Regions from separate parts of the Streptococcus sp. F2 genome, predicted to be linked through region 1. Evidence: predicted binding sites of a transcription regulator. Region 1 holds the regulator's gene; the other holds the start of a gene.
What was found. Region 1 encodes Rex, which represses fermentation and respiration genes when NADH is low (regulators of the CRP and FNR family bind a similar motif). Its sites were predicted from a motif close to TTGTGAANTANTTCACAA; they were not measured.
Positions count from the first base shown of each region.

Region 2: the regulator Rex is predicted to act here: its motif matches at 4,356-4,373, upstream of ACYTR8_RS07035 (formate/nitrite transporter family protein).

Region 1 is NZ_JBWKAI010000006.1:51,427-58,880, reverse strand. It holds gene yjbM (GTP diphosphokinase) at 1-239, opposite strand, end outside; gene ACYTR8_RS03440 (CYTH domain-containing protein) at 333-914, shown strand; gene ACYTR8_RS03435 (ribose-phosphate diphosphokinase) at 1,043-2,023, shown strand; gene ACYTR8_RS03430 (cysteine desulfurase family protein) at 2,020-3,147, shown strand; gene ACYTR8_RS03425 (DUF1831 domain-containing protein) at 3,137-3,484, shown strand; gene ACYTR8_RS03420 (DUF4649 family protein) at 3,552-3,764, shown strand; gene ACYTR8_RS03415 (redox-sensing transcriptional repressor Rex) at 3,940-4,584, shown strand; gene ACYTR8_RS03410 (gamma-glutamyl-gamma-aminobutyrate hydrolase family protein) at 4,594-5,340, shown strand; gene radC (RadC family protein) at 5,291-5,971, opposite strand; gene ACYTR8_RS03400 (AI-2E family transporter) at 6,019-7,146, opposite strand; gene ACYTR8_RS03395 (SGNH/GDSL hydrolase family protein) at 7,323-7,454, opposite strand, start outside.
Region 2 is NZ_JBWKAI010000020.1:4,097-11,550, forward strand. It holds gene ACYTR8_RS07005 (heavy metal translocating P-type ATPase) at 1-811, shown strand, start outside; gene ACYTR8_RS07010 (hypothetical protein) at 882-1,055, shown strand; gene ACYTR8_RS07015 (dihydroorotate oxidase) at 1,113-2,048, opposite strand; gene ACYTR8_RS07020 (phosphoglycerate mutase) at 2,288-2,983, shown strand; gene ACYTR8_RS07025 (transcription repressor NadR) at 3,093-3,614, shown strand; gene ACYTR8_RS07030 (hypothetical protein) at 3,716-4,258, shown strand; gene ACYTR8_RS07035 (formate/nitrite transporter family protein) at 4,385-5,155, shown strand; gene pbp2b (penicillin-binding protein PBP2B) at 5,262-7,316, shown strand; gene recR (recombination mediator RecR) at 7,328-7,454, shown strand, end outside.

The DNA of each region.
Region 1 (7,454 bases):
ACCATAATACGGAGACCGGCAATATCTTGGATGTCTTGCGCTATATTTTCTTCAAGAACCCCACGCAGGACCATTTTTTCTTTGATGCTTTCAACTGATTTCACCCGTCCTGTTACAAACTCAATAGGGGAATAACGATTTTGCTTACGAAATTGCTTGCGAATACCACGCAATTTAATTTTTAATTCACCAACGGTTTGAATGTAAGGGTCTAAGAATTCTTCCCAATCTAAAGCCACCTGTTTTCTCCTTTCTTGTCAAAGCTAGGATATTAATATAAAATTGAAATAACAATTTATTATAGCACAAATTAAGTTTAAAAGGAATTTCCCATGACCAACCTAGAAATTGAATACAAAACCTTATTAACCAAAGATGAATACAATCGTCTCCTTTCTCAAATGAGTCATGTAGCTCCAGTGACACAGACTAATTATTACATCGACACCGAGGGGTTTGATTTAAAAGCTAATAAGATGTCACTGCGCATTCGTACCTTTACAAATAGTGCCGAACTAACCTTGAAAGTTCCTGAAAAAGTTGGTAACCGTGAATACAATCTCCCCCTTACTCTTGAGCAAGCAAAAGACATGATTAAGCATGGGCACTTGCCAGAGTCGCCAGCTCTTGACATAATCACTTCTATTGGGATTGATTTAGAGGCTCTTAAAACGTTTGGACATTTGACAACTATTCGGAGAGAAAGCGATACCCCAATTGGGAAAATGGCTTTGGATTACAATCAGTATGCCAATACTAAAGACTATGAATTAGAGTTAGAAGTTACTGATCCAATCAAAGGAAAAATCGATTTTGATCTTTTTTTAACCCAACATCAGATTGCCTTTAAGTATGCTAAAAGCAAAGTTGCGCGTTTTAGCAAAACCTTGAAGAATCCTAGAAATAGCAGATAAAAGCAACAGAAAGACTGAAATTTTTCTGTTTTTTTGTTAAAATAGTAATGTTAATGAATCACTTTGAATAAAACTTGGAATTTCTTCCTGTTTATTCTACTTGTTGAAATGAAGGAGCTAAATTTATCATGACTGAACGATATGCTGACAAGCAAATCAAACTGTTCTCACTCACATCAAATCTCCCGATTGCCGAGAAAATTTCGAAAGCATCTGGAATTCCTCTTGGGAAAATTTCTTCCCGCCAATTCTCTGATGGGGAAATTATGATTAACATTGAAGAAACAGTTCGTGGCGATGATCTTTACATCATTCAATCCACTAGTTTTCCTGTCAATGATAACCTTTGGGAATTACTCATCATGATTGATGCTTGTAAACGTGCTAGCGCCAACACTGTCAATATTGTTTTACCTTATTTTGGATACTCACGCCAAGATCGCGTAGCTAAATCTCGTGAACCTATCACAGCTAAATTAGTTGCTAACATGCTAACCAAAGCTGGTATTGACCGCGTTGTCACACTTGACTTGCATGCCGTTCAAGTACAGGGCTTCTTTGATATTCCAGTGGATAATCTTTTCACAGTGCCATTGTTTGCAGAGCATTACAGCCAACTTGGCTTGGCAGGTGCCGATACTGTTGTAGTGAGCCCAAAAAATTCTGGCATTAAACGTGCTAGAAGCTTAGCAGAGTATCTGGATTCTCCAATTGCTATTATTGACTACGCACAGGATGACTCAGAGCGTGAAGAGGGCTATGTTATCGGTGATGTTTCTGGTAAAAAAGCTATTTTGATTGATGATATTCTTAACACTGGAAAAACTTTTGCAGAAGCTGCTAAGATCCTTGAACGAGCAGGTGCAACTGACATTTACGCCGTTGCTAGTCACGGATTGTTTGCGGGTGGTGCTGCTGATGTTTTGGAAACTGCTCCGATTAAAGAAATTATCGTTACAGATTCTGTTAAGACCAAAAACCGTGTCCCAGAAAATGTCACTTACCTTAGTGCTAGCGACTTGATTGCAGAAGCAATCATCCGAATTCACGAAAGAAAACCATTGAGTCCTCTTTTCTCCTATAAACCCAAAGGTAAACATGACGCATGATTTATTTTGACAACGCTGCTACTACCCCACTTAGTCCCTCTGTCATCACAGTAATGACAGAGACGATGACAGATGTTTTTGGCAATCCTTCTAGTATTCACTCTTACGGACGCCAAGCAAGCAAAACTCTCAGAGAATCTCGCCAAACAATCGCCAATCTCTTAGACGTTAATGCTCGCCACATTACTTTCACTTCTGGGGGGACAGAAAGCAACAATACAGCTATTAAAGGCTACGCCTTGGCTAATCAAAATAAGGGTAAGCACCTCATCACAACTGCTATTGAGCACCATTCTGTTCTTCACACTATGGCCTATCTTGAAGACCGATTTGGATTCGAGGTGACTTATTTGCCTTGCCAAAATGGAACAATTGATTTGGCTGACGTTAAAAAGGCGCTCCGAGATGATACGATTTTAGTAAGTATGATGTATGCTAATAATGAAACAGGTGATGTCTTACCTATTCAAGAGATTGGAAACCTCCTTAGAGACCATCAAGCGGTTTTTCACGTAGATGCTGTACAAGCTATCGGAAAATTTGATATTTTTCCTGAGCAGTTGGGGATTGATTTCTTATCAGCGTCTGCTCATAAATTTCACGGTCCTAAGGGGATTGGATTCCTTTATAGTAGAGGAATGATTATGGACTCCCTGCTTCATGGGGGAGAACAAGAACATAAACGCAGAGCTAGCACTGAAAACTTACCAGGCATTGTGGGGATGGCACAAGCTCTAAAAGATGCTTTAACTAACTGTCTGTCAGCAACCAATCATATCACTTCTTTACGAGATCACTTGTTGGAACAACTAGAGGGACTCTCTTATTACCTTAATCAAGGCTCAAGCTCTCTTCCACAGGTGATTAACATTGGCTTTCCTGGCTATCAAAATGGAGTCCTACTAACCCAACTTGACTTAGCTGGTTTTGCAGTGTCGACAGGATCTGCTTGTACAGCTGGAACCGTTGAGCCAAGTCATGTACTTGCAGCTTACTATGGCAAAGAGTCTCATCGCCTAACAGAATCCATTCGCATCAGCCTGTCAGATCAAAATACTTTCGAAGAAGTCACTCAATTGGCTCAAGCCTTACGAAAAATTCTAGGAGAATCAGATGGCATTTGAAAAAGAAATTACTTTAGAAGACTGTAACTATCGTTACCAAATCAGTCCAACTGTCAAAAAATACACTTTAAGAGACACTACTTTTACACAAACCAAGGTGGGGCATTATCAGTTAACCCGCTTGTTAGAAAAAGTTCCTAATTCAGGAGAAGGTTTTCCTTTAAAAATTACGATAAATAAAGAACTCGATGGTTTTAAACTCGCTATTACGGATCAATCTGGTCTTAGGTTAGTTAATATTTTTAAATCTGAAGATAATAAAATTCTTCAAGACAAGTTTTATTTCCTTATGGATAGCCTTGTCGAACGTGATATTTTTAGTAAAACAAAAGTCTAAGCTAATCAATTGTATTTCTCTTCCCAACGTACTATAATGGTGCTATCAAAAAGGGAGGTAACAGACAATGATTGACATTAGCTATTTAAACAATAACAAACAGGAAAAGCAGATTTCCTACGCTAGTTATGATGACTATAAACAGGCGCAATTAGCTTGTCAAATTGCTATTGCAGATTATTTCCCTGTTAACAAGGTAATGGTAGATGGCCAGCAACTAGATTATAAGGGACAGTTTGGTAACCTCTACTTTTTCCTTGAGCAACAAGGCCTTCACTAAAATAGCAAAGCTAAGAAGTTTTTTCTTAGCTTTTTTTATCTTCTTATAAACCAGTTACGGTTTCTATGAAAGGAAATCTTTCACAAAATAATGAACAAAACGTTGCATTTTTCACAAACTTTCTGTTACAATAAAGAAAGATAAATGTAATGACAATTCTATAAGGAGTTAAACAGTGGTTATTGATAAATCTATTCCAAAAGCGACCGCAAAACGCTTATCACTCTATTACCGCATTTTCAAACGTTTTCATGCTGATCAGGTTGAAAAAGCAAGCTCTAAACAAATTGCAGATGCTATGGGCATTGATTCGGCAACTGTTCGTCGAGATTTTTCTTATTTTGGAGAATTAGGACGTCGTGGCTTTGGTTATGATGTCACCAAATTAATGAATTTCTTTGCTGATTTACTTAACGATCACTCTACTACTAACGTGATTTTAGTTGGATGTGGTAACATTGGTCGCGCACTCTTACACTACCGTTTCCATGACCGTAATAAAATGCAGATTGCAATGGGATTTGATACTGATGATAACCCTCTTGTAGGGACCAAGACCACTGATGGTATTCCAATTTATGGGATTTCAACCATCAAAGACCGACTTGACAATACTGATATTGAAACGGCTATCTTAACTGTGCCAAGTATCTATGCTCAAGAAGTATCCGAACAACTCATTGAAGCTGGTATTAAAGGGATTCTAAGTTTCGCTCCTGTCCATTTACAGGTTCCAAAAGGTGTGATTGTCCAATCCGTTGATTTAACTAGCGAATTGCAAACCCTTCTCTATTTTATGAATCAAAACCATCTTGACTAAGGAGGTACAATGTCCAAACCCATTATTGGAATAAGTGCAAACCAAAGATTAAATATCGCTCTAGATAATCTGCCGTGGTCATATGCGCCTACTGGTTTTGTCCAGGCAGTTACTGATGCAGGTGGCTTACCGCTTCTACTACCAATTGGTGATGAATCAGCTGCTAAGGTGTATGTGTCCATGGTCGATAAAATAATCTTGATTGGGGGACAAAATGTAGACCCTAAATATTATCAAGAAGAAAAAGCTGCCTTTGTTGATGATTTCTCACCCGAACGAGATCACTTTGAACTAGCCATCATTAAAGAAGCTATAGCCCAGAAAAAACCTATTTTAGGCGTCTGTCGTGGGACTCAGTTAATGAACGTTGCCTTAGGTGGCAGTTTAAACCAGAATATCCCTTCCCATTGGCAAGATGCTCCTTCTGATTTTCTATCGCATGAAATGATTGTGGATGAAGATTCCATTTTATATCCTATCTATGGTAAGAAAACTGTCATTAATTCTTTTCATCATCAAAGTCTGAAAAAGGTAGCTGATGATTTAAAAGTTATTGCAAGAGACCCTCGTGATGGAACGATTGAAGCTGTTGTTTCTACTAACGAGGCTATTCCTTTTTTGGGTGTTCAATGGCATCCTGAGTTGCTTCAAGGTTTTCGCAAGGAAGATTTACAACTCTTTGATTTATTTGTCAATGACTTTGAAGCTAGAAAAGAGATGATTTTTCTCGGAAACTATAATAAGATTGATAACTAACGATGATGTGATCCAGGCAAATGATGCCTAGGTCTTCACATGATCGTTTTATTTTTTCAGTAAAAGCGTAATCATTAGGACTCGGGTCAATACTTCCTGATGGGTGATTGTGAACCACAATAAGACTTGTTGCCATATTTTTACAAGCGTAATATAAAATTTCTCTAGGTTCTGCGATCGAACGTCTGACTGTCCCTATAAAAATCGTTTTCTCTTCAATCACGCGATTTTGACTATCTAAATACAGAACCACTAAATGCTCCTGCTTTTTATCGCCTAAAACAGCCATCATCTTCTCTGCAATCTGAACACTCGAAAGAATCCTCTCAGACATTGTTTGCTCAGTTGCTTGAATCCTAGCAGCCAATTCAATCATTGCTTTGATTTCAATTGCTTTAACTTTACCGATTCCCGCTAAGGTTTGTAATTCTTGCAGGGACAGCTTTTTAAAATCTGCTAAGCTTTCTAAATGTGACAACAGGTAAGAAGATAATTCCAAAACGTGTTTTTCTTTATTTCCTGTCCTTAATAAAATGGCTAATAATTCTTGGTTGCTTAAGGCTTCGGCCCCCATGCGCATTAACCGTTCTCTTGGCATCAGCTTTATATCATCGCATTTGATCGAATACATCTCACTACCTCCCTATCTATTTATTCGATAAAAAAACAAGTTTCTTATTAAGAAACCTGTTTTTTTTGAATGGCTTGTTTTTTCTGGATGTTATCCTTAATGACTTGATAGAGAGTTGCTGCTAAAGGGACGGCGATAATCATCCCAACAATTCCTCTTAGGGAAGCTCCAATAGTAATGGCCATTAACACCCACATTGCTGGCAGACCAATGGAACCTCCCACCACTCTTGGATAGATAAAATTTCCTTCAATTTGTTGTAAAATAATTAAAAACACAATAAACACAATCGCTTGCGACATGGATTGGGTCATGATTAAAACAAAACCAATTGCTGCACCAATGGAAGCTCCGACAACTGGAATTAATGCAGTGAAGGCCACTAATACCCCAATAGTTCCGGCAAATGGTAATTGTAGTAAAAACATTCCCGTCGTTGTGAGCGTCCCTAAAATCATAGCTTCTAAGGTCTGGCTGACAAAGAAACCATGAAAACGATGGTGTAATAAATCAACTAGATAATGAATACGCTGAGCATATTTACCAGTATAAGTATCCACCAAGGTATTTCCTTGACGACAAAGACTCTCTTTGTTGGCCAGGACATAGAGTGAAAAGACAAAACTGATGAAAAGGTTGATAATTGCAGATGCGATAACCGTTACTGACGTCAAGATATTCGTTAGGACACCGATAAATTGTTTTAATAATTGTTGACTATAACTCGTAATGGTTTGTGTTAGTTTGGCATCACCACCAATATATTTGATGACACGTGCTAATAATTTATTATGTTCTAACTGATTAACCACTTCTTTAATAGATGGTGTATCAAATTTTGTTAAGGTGCTGATGCTAGCAATTAAATCTGGGATGACAATTGAGATAATCCAAGTGATTAAAATAAAAAAGGTCAGATAAGCTAGCAACATACAGATGCCTCGCTTAACTTTTAAAACGAGGGGACTTCCTTTAAAAGCGTAGACATATGCTTTTTCATAAGCACTCATGACAATATTAACAATATAAGCTCCTGCTGCTCCATAGAGAAAGGGGAGACTTGTTTTATAAATAGTTCTTACAATATCAGTTCCATTTTCCCAGTTGGCTAAAATAGCATAACAAAGAATAAATGTCACAACAAGATAGAGGATATGTTTTTTTTCAAATTTCATGGTAACTCCTTCTTTTCCATTATACACTAAATTGCAAAACAGGGATACCCGAATCTCCTCATCGACATTAAGGGCAGTGAGAACTACTTGGACAAAGCATAATTGGCTATATTGACCTTCCTAGCATCATCTAAAAAGGTCATCATAGGCCAGTAGTTGCGGGTCTCTTAATGCTTTTATAAATAATCCTTAATAACTTGTGCCATTATAGCATAAGCCTGAAAATTAAGGTGTAGACCATCTAAGGTATAGCTATCTGCTAGTCCACCTTGTGCATCTTTAAGACAAGTATTGACGTCAATAAATTC
Region 2 (7,454 bases), on a different contig from region 1:
AGGAGCCGAATCTGCCAGTACCCATCCTATTTCTAAAGCCCTACTTGAACACACTGAAGCAGTAGAAGCACTGAATTTTGACCAATTAGAAGAGATTTCTGGGAAAGGATTCCAAGGGTTCTATCAAGGTCAAGAATGGCGCATTGGGAAGAAATCCTTTATTTTAGAGATGGTGCCAGATCTTTCAGCTTTTGAAGAAACGATTCAGGTAGAAGAAAGTCAAGGGAAAACTCTTATCTTTGTTTCTCGCGATAACCAACTAGTAGCCTACTACGCTTTGTTAGATGACATCAAATTAGAGTCAAAACGTGCCATTGAAGCTCTTCATGCTATGGGAATCAAGACGGTCATGTTAACAGGGGACCAAGAACGAACTGCTAATTATGTTGCCCAAAAGCTTGGTATTGACGAAGTTGTTGCTAATTGTATGCCTCAAGATAAGGTCGCAAAACTAACAGAACTCAAAGCAAAATATGGCTTTGTTGCCATGGTAGGAGATGGCATCAATGATGCTCCTGCCCTTGCTCAGGCGGATGTTTCTTATGCTATTGGATCAGGAACAGATATCGCTATGGAAAGTGCAGACAGTGTGATTATGGATGACTTGACTCGTATTCCTTTTTCGATTCAACTGTCACGCAAAATGAAAACCATTGTCAAACAAAATATTGTGTTTGCTTTGTCTGTTATTACTCTATTGATTTTAGCTAATGTTTTTCAAGTGGTAAACTTACCTCTTGGGGTAGTTGGGCATGAAGGATCAACAATCTTAGTAATTTTGAATAGCTTGCGGTTACTTTCTTATAAGTAACAGGAAACTTGCTTGAAGACGTGAAAGTGTTTATAATAATAGTGAGATTGAGGAAAGAGAAAACCATTCTATGTTTACTATTATTACTATTGGCTTAGCTGTATTTTCAATAATCAAAATCATCTTGTTTTTCTATTCATATCAACGATTTGAGCGCAAGCAAAAAAGGAAAGTTGAATCAACTGACCAGCAAAAACAGGCCCAAGAAAATGATGCCGTCCCTTCAAAAAAATTTCCATTTTAAAAAGAAGCTTGGAAAGTGTACAAAGTACCACTCTCCAAGCTTTTTTGACTATTAAGATTAATCTCTGTAGCGTAATTTCCCACGAAAATCTGCTAAACGTTGGTAGCCTTTTTCTGCCATAATCGTTTTTAATTCCTTGGTCACCCGCTCAAAGATAGCCGGTCCTTCTTGATGAAGAGCCGTACCAATTTGAACCATACTGGCGCCACAAAGAATATGTTCAAAGGCATCGCGTCCTGTTTTAACTCCCCCTGTACCAATAATGTGGATAGTAGGTTTTAAGCGTTTGTAAAACGCATGGACATTGGCAAGAGCAGTAGGTTTAATATAATCTCCACCAATGCCACCAAAGCCATTTTTAGGTTTGATGAGGACTTCTTCATCCTCAAGTACTAGACCATTTCCGATAGAATTGACACAGTTAACAAAGGAAAGGGGATATTTATTGAAAATAGCAGCTGCTTGGTCAAAATGCACAATGTCAAAATAAGGAGGTAATTTGATACCAAGAGGTTTAGTGTAATAGGTAAAGATGTTCTCTAGAAGTTGATCAGTGGTTTCAAAATCATAAGCAATCTGTGGTTTCCCTGGAACGTTCGGGCAAGAAAGGTTTAGTTCCACTAGACCCTCATAATCTGAAGCCATGATGGCTTTTAAAATGGTTTCGGTTTCAGTAGGAGATAGCCCGACAACGGAGAGAAAATGAGGTTTATGTTGCCCGGTTTTGGCAAGATCACTGACAAAGTCTAAGTAGTAGCGAAAACCATTATTGGGGAGTCCCATCGAATTGATAGAACCGAGACTAGTATCTGCATAGCGGGGTTCAGGATTTCCTTGACGAGCTTCGAGCGTCCCTGTTTTGGTGACAAAGGAAGCGGCTTGAGACTTTTCAACCTCCATAAGCTCTTCTTTTGTCATGCAGTAAACGCCAGCAGCATTCATCAAACAGTTATCGAAAGAGAAATGACCAATTTGTGTAGCAGTAGAAACCATTATTTCCTCCATATTTTAGACAAATTTTTTCTATTCTACCACCGGATGTGAATAATAGCAAGATATTTTTTGAAAAAAATCCTTTTTATTAATAAATTTCCGAACAATGAATGTTTTCATGATATTCACAATAGGATTTTCAATAAAAGAAGGAATTGACTAGCTTTTTTACCCTATTTCTTGTAAAATAGAAGTTGTAAAAAGGTAGCAACCTTTAAATTAAAAGGAGATATTAACTAATGGTAAAATTGGTTTTCGCTCGCCACGGTGAGTCAGAATGGAACAAAGCTAACCTCTTCACTGGTTGGGCAGATGTTGATCTTTCAGAAAAAGGAACACAACAAGCAATTGATGCTGGTAAATTGATCAAAGAAGCAGGCATTGAATTTGACCTTGCATTCACTTCTGTATTAACACGTGCAATTAAAACAACTAACCTTGCTCTTGAAAATGCTGGTCAATTGTGGGTACCAACTGAAAAATCATGGCGTTTGAACGAGCGTCACTATGGTGCTTTAACTGGTAAAAACAAAGCAGAAGCTGCTGAACAATTTGGTGATGAGCAAGTTCACATTTGGCGTCGTTCATACGATGTTTTACCACCAGCTATGGATAAAAATGACGAGTATTCAGCACACAATGATCGTCGTTATGCTGATCTTGATCCAGCTCTTATCCCAGATGCTGAAAACTTAAAAGTAACCCTTGAACGCGCAATGCCTTATTGGGAAGAAAAAATTGCTCCAGCTCTTCTTGACGGCAAAAACGTCTTTGTTGGTGCACACGGTAACTCAATCCGCGCTCTTGTTAAACACATTAAAGGTCTTTCTGATGACGAAATCATGGATGTGGAAATTCCAAACTTCCCACCACTTGTTTTCGAATTGGATGAAAAACTTAACATTGTTAAAGAATACTACCTCGGTGGTGAATAATTGTGAAACCAGACTTTGGTCTGGTTTTTTCTTGTCTTACTTATGAGAGACAGGAGTTTCTTCTGAAAAATGTGGTATGATAGAACTAACTTGAAAAAAAGGATAGATTATGAAAGCAGAAGAACGTCGTCAAAAAATTATTGAGTACTTAACTGGCGAACAAGAGGCCTTGTCCGCTACTTATTTGGCTAAGTTGCTAGGTGTTAGTCGCCAAGTCATTGTTGGAGATGTCGCCTTACTTCGTGCCCAACAAATTGATATCATTTCAACTCCTAAAGGCTATATCATGTCAACAGCTCTGTTTAGTCACCAATTTTGTGCCCGCATTGTCTGTCAACACGGTTTGGCAGAGACAGAAAAAGAATTGCAAATCATTTTAGCGCATCAGGGAATTATTACTACTGTTGAAGTAGAACATCCTATTTATGGCATGATTACAGCCCCCTTGAATATAAAAAGTCAGTCTGATGTGACTAACTTTATGAAAAAACTAAACCACTCTAATGCTGAATTGCTATCATCTTTGACAGAAGGGTTGCACAGCCATTTGATTTCCTGCCCGAGTCAAGAAGCTTTTGAAGCAATGTCCCAAGATTTAGAAGCAGCGGGCATTCTATATACTGGTCGGTAGAGAGTCCAAAGAATAAATAGCAATCGGAACAGCGGATTGCTTTATAGGTGTCTTGACACTTGTAAACCAATGCGTTATACTATCTCTTAAAAGGAGATATAATGACTAAAAAACCAACACAATTAATTGCCTATGTTTCGATCTTAGTTGCTTTTGCTATTTTAATTCCAATGATTATGCCTCTTAAGCTGATTATCGGCCCAGCCTCTTTCACACTGGCTAGTCATGTTCCCTTATTTCTAGCTGTTTTCATATCTGTTCCTGTGGCTCTTTTTGTAGCCCTTGGAACGGGGCTAGGTTTTTTATTGGCTGGCTTTCCCCTTATTATTGTCTTGAGAGCTTTTTCGCACCTTTTGTTTGCTGTCTTGGCAGCTTGGTGGTTGAGCAAATCCCCTCAAACGATTAAATCTCCACTCAAAACCTTATGGTTTGCCTTTTTAGTCAATGTTCTTCATGGATTGACTGAATTTGTGGTTGTCTATGCTATGACAGCAACAACTGCAACCTCTTTATCCTATTTTTGGTCAATGTTTGGCCTGATTGGTGTGGGGTCTCTGATTCATGGCATGGTAGATTTTTATCTTGCTTTAGCTCTCTGGAGATTTTTAGCTGCTGAATTAGACTTATCCATTGCAAAACCTTAGCTAGGTAGTCTTGATGGCTCCTCCATCTATAAAACTGGCCCTTTCACTATGGAAGGGCTTGCATTTTTTTAAAAAATTGATATACTAAAAAGTGCATTTGTGAATACGATAACAAAAGGAGATGTAATGAAAACACCAGAACAGATTTTAGCATCAACAATTCATATTGGCGAGCATAAGATTAGTAAGCCATTTCTTGCCAAGTCTATTTTAGGCTTTATTGGAGGCGCAATGATTAGTTTAGGCTACTTGCTCTACGTTAGGATTGCTGCTAGTGGTTTAGAGACATTTGGAGCTTTCTCGAGTGTTCTGGGGGCCTGTGCATTTCCAATTGGATTGATTATTATCTTGATGGCTGGTGGAGAATTAATTACAGGAAACATGATGGCTGTTTCAGCGGCCTTTTTCGCCAAAAAGATTAAAGCCAAGGACTTGATAAACAACTGGCTCATCATTACCTTATTTAATGTTATTGGTGCGGTATTTGTAGCCTTTGTTTTTGGGCATTTTTTAGGATTGACCTCGGCAGGAATTTTTAAAGAAGAAGTGATAGAAGTGGCTCATGCTAAGATAGCCGCAACACCTTTACAAGCCGTTGTATCAGGGATTGGTTGCAACTGGTTTGTGGGTCTTGCTTTATGGTTATGTTATGGCGCAAGTGATGCTACGGGTAAACTCCTTGGTACTTGGTTCCCTGTTATGACCTTTGTAGCACTTGGTTTTCAGCATAGTGTGGCAAACGCTTTTGTCATTCCAGCAGCAATTTTTGAAGGTGGAGCAACTTGGTTGGACTTTATCCTTAACTTTACCTTTGTCTATGCTGGTAATATTATTGGCGGAGCTATTTTTGTGAGTCTCTTTTATTTCAAAGCTTACTATCATCCTGAGAAAGCATAAGTTCAGATAAAATTTTTAGACTGGGAAGACTTTATTCCCGGTCTTCTTTTTATAATTTGTGATAAAATAAGAAGCGAAGTTTAAAAAGGAGGAGCAGAAGAACACAATGGCATCACTCATTACTAAAAATAAAGCAAGTATTCCGAGACGACTTCATCTCCTTTTTTTGATTATTGTCTTATTATTTGTCGGACTGATTTTACGGTTGGCCTACATGCAAATTTACACGACCTCTTTTTACGTGAGTAAGCTAAAATCTTCTACCGTTTATAAGGTTAAAGTGGCTCAACCTCGTGGGAAAATTTTTGATTTTAGTGGCAAACCCCTTGTCTCAAATACCATAAAAGATGTGGTTACTTACACCAGAAGTCCAAAAGCCAGTGCTAACGAACTGAAAGTTCTAGCTAGGCATCTGGCAAGTTATGTTTCGTACCCAGAAGCTAGCGTGACAAGCCGAGCTAAAAAAGATTTTTATTTGGCTGATCCAGATGTGTATGCCAAAATTGTTAAGAGACTTCCTAAAAAGGCTGTTCTAGACAGGTTTGGCAATCGCTTAACGGAAGCGACGATTTATGCCAATGCTGTTGCTTCTGTAAAAGAAAGTGACCTTCACTACTCAGATGAGGACTTGAAAACCATTGCTATTTTTAATCAAATGAATGGAGCGGCTGTTTTTACAACGGTTAATTTAAGAACCAATCCCTTAAATGAAGAAATTATTAAGAATATTCGGGCTAATCAAACAACATTACCAGGTATTGCTATTGGGACCGATTGGGAACGACAGGTTGCCAATACAAGCTTAACAGCCCTTATAGGAAAAGTATCTAGTGAGGAAGCTGGTCTTCCTAAAGAAGAAGTTAATCAGTACCTCAAAAAAGGGTATGCTATGAATGACCGTGTGGGGACTTCCTACCTTGAAAAACAATACGAATCCGTTCTTCAAGGGAACCACGTGATTAAAGAAATCAAGACTAATAAGGCAGGCAAAATCCTCTCTGAACAGCAACTTGATAAGGGAGAGCCAGGTAAGAATATCAAATTAACGATTCCTTTGGACTATCAGCAAGGCGTAGATGACATCATAAGGCGGTATTATGAGGTTGAAGTGGCCAGTGGTCAAGCGGATTATTCTGAAGGAATCTATGCTGTTGCGCTGAATCCAAAAACAGGAGCAGTTTTAGCTATGTCAGGCTTATCTTATAACAAGGAGACAGGTCAAGTGGATAGTGATGCTTTGGGAACTATTACCGACGTGTTTACCCCCGGTTCTGTTGTTAAAGGAGCTACTCTGGCAGCAGGTTGGCAGGCAGGAGCCATTGAGGGAAATGAGGTTCTTACGGACCAATCGATTCAATTTGGAGATTCTAAACCTATTAATTCTTGGTTTACAGCTGGACAGCTGCCAATCACTGCTAGCCAAGCTTTAGAATATTCTTCAAATACCTACATGGTAAAGTTGACCCTGAAAATGATGGGCCAAGAGTATTATCCGGGCATGTCTTTAACAAGTTCTGGAATGTCAGAAACCATGTCAGCGTTGCGAAAGGCCTACGCGGAATTTGGCATGGGTGTGCCAACAGGAATTGATTTGCCTGGAGAATCTAGAGGTTATTTAACGGACAATTACACCATTTCAAATGTTCTAAGCGAATCTTTTGGTCAGTTTGATAACTACACGACAATGCAGTTAGCGCAATATGTAGCCACTATTGCTAATGGTGGTAATCGGGTTGCCCCACATATTGTTGAGGGTATTTACCAAGATGATGGCAGCCAAGGACCAGGGCAGTTAAGTCAGGCAATTGAAACCAGCTTACTGAACAAAGTTCATTTATCAGGAGACCAATTGGCGATTATTCAAGATGGTTTTTATCAGGTGGTGAATAGTGGCAGTGGTTATGCCACAGGTCGAGAATTATCAGGTGGACCAGTTAGTATCAGCGCTAAAACAGGAACAGCTGAAACCTATGTTAAGGATAAAACAGGGCAACCTTTAGCAACTTACAATTTAAATGTTGTAGCCTATGGACCAAGTGATGACGCTGACATCGCTGTTGCAGTAATGTATCCACATGCGACCAATTCACTGGCTAAGGCACAGCAATTAATTGCTAAAGAAATGATAACACTATATATGACAATGTACGGAAACCAATAAAGGAGAATTGAGTGTTTTACCCAACCCCTATTGCAAAATTAATCGAAAGTTATTCCAAGCTCCCAGGAATTGGGGTAAAAACGGCAACCAGACTTGCCTTTTACACAATTGGGATGTCTGACGAGGATGTCAATGACT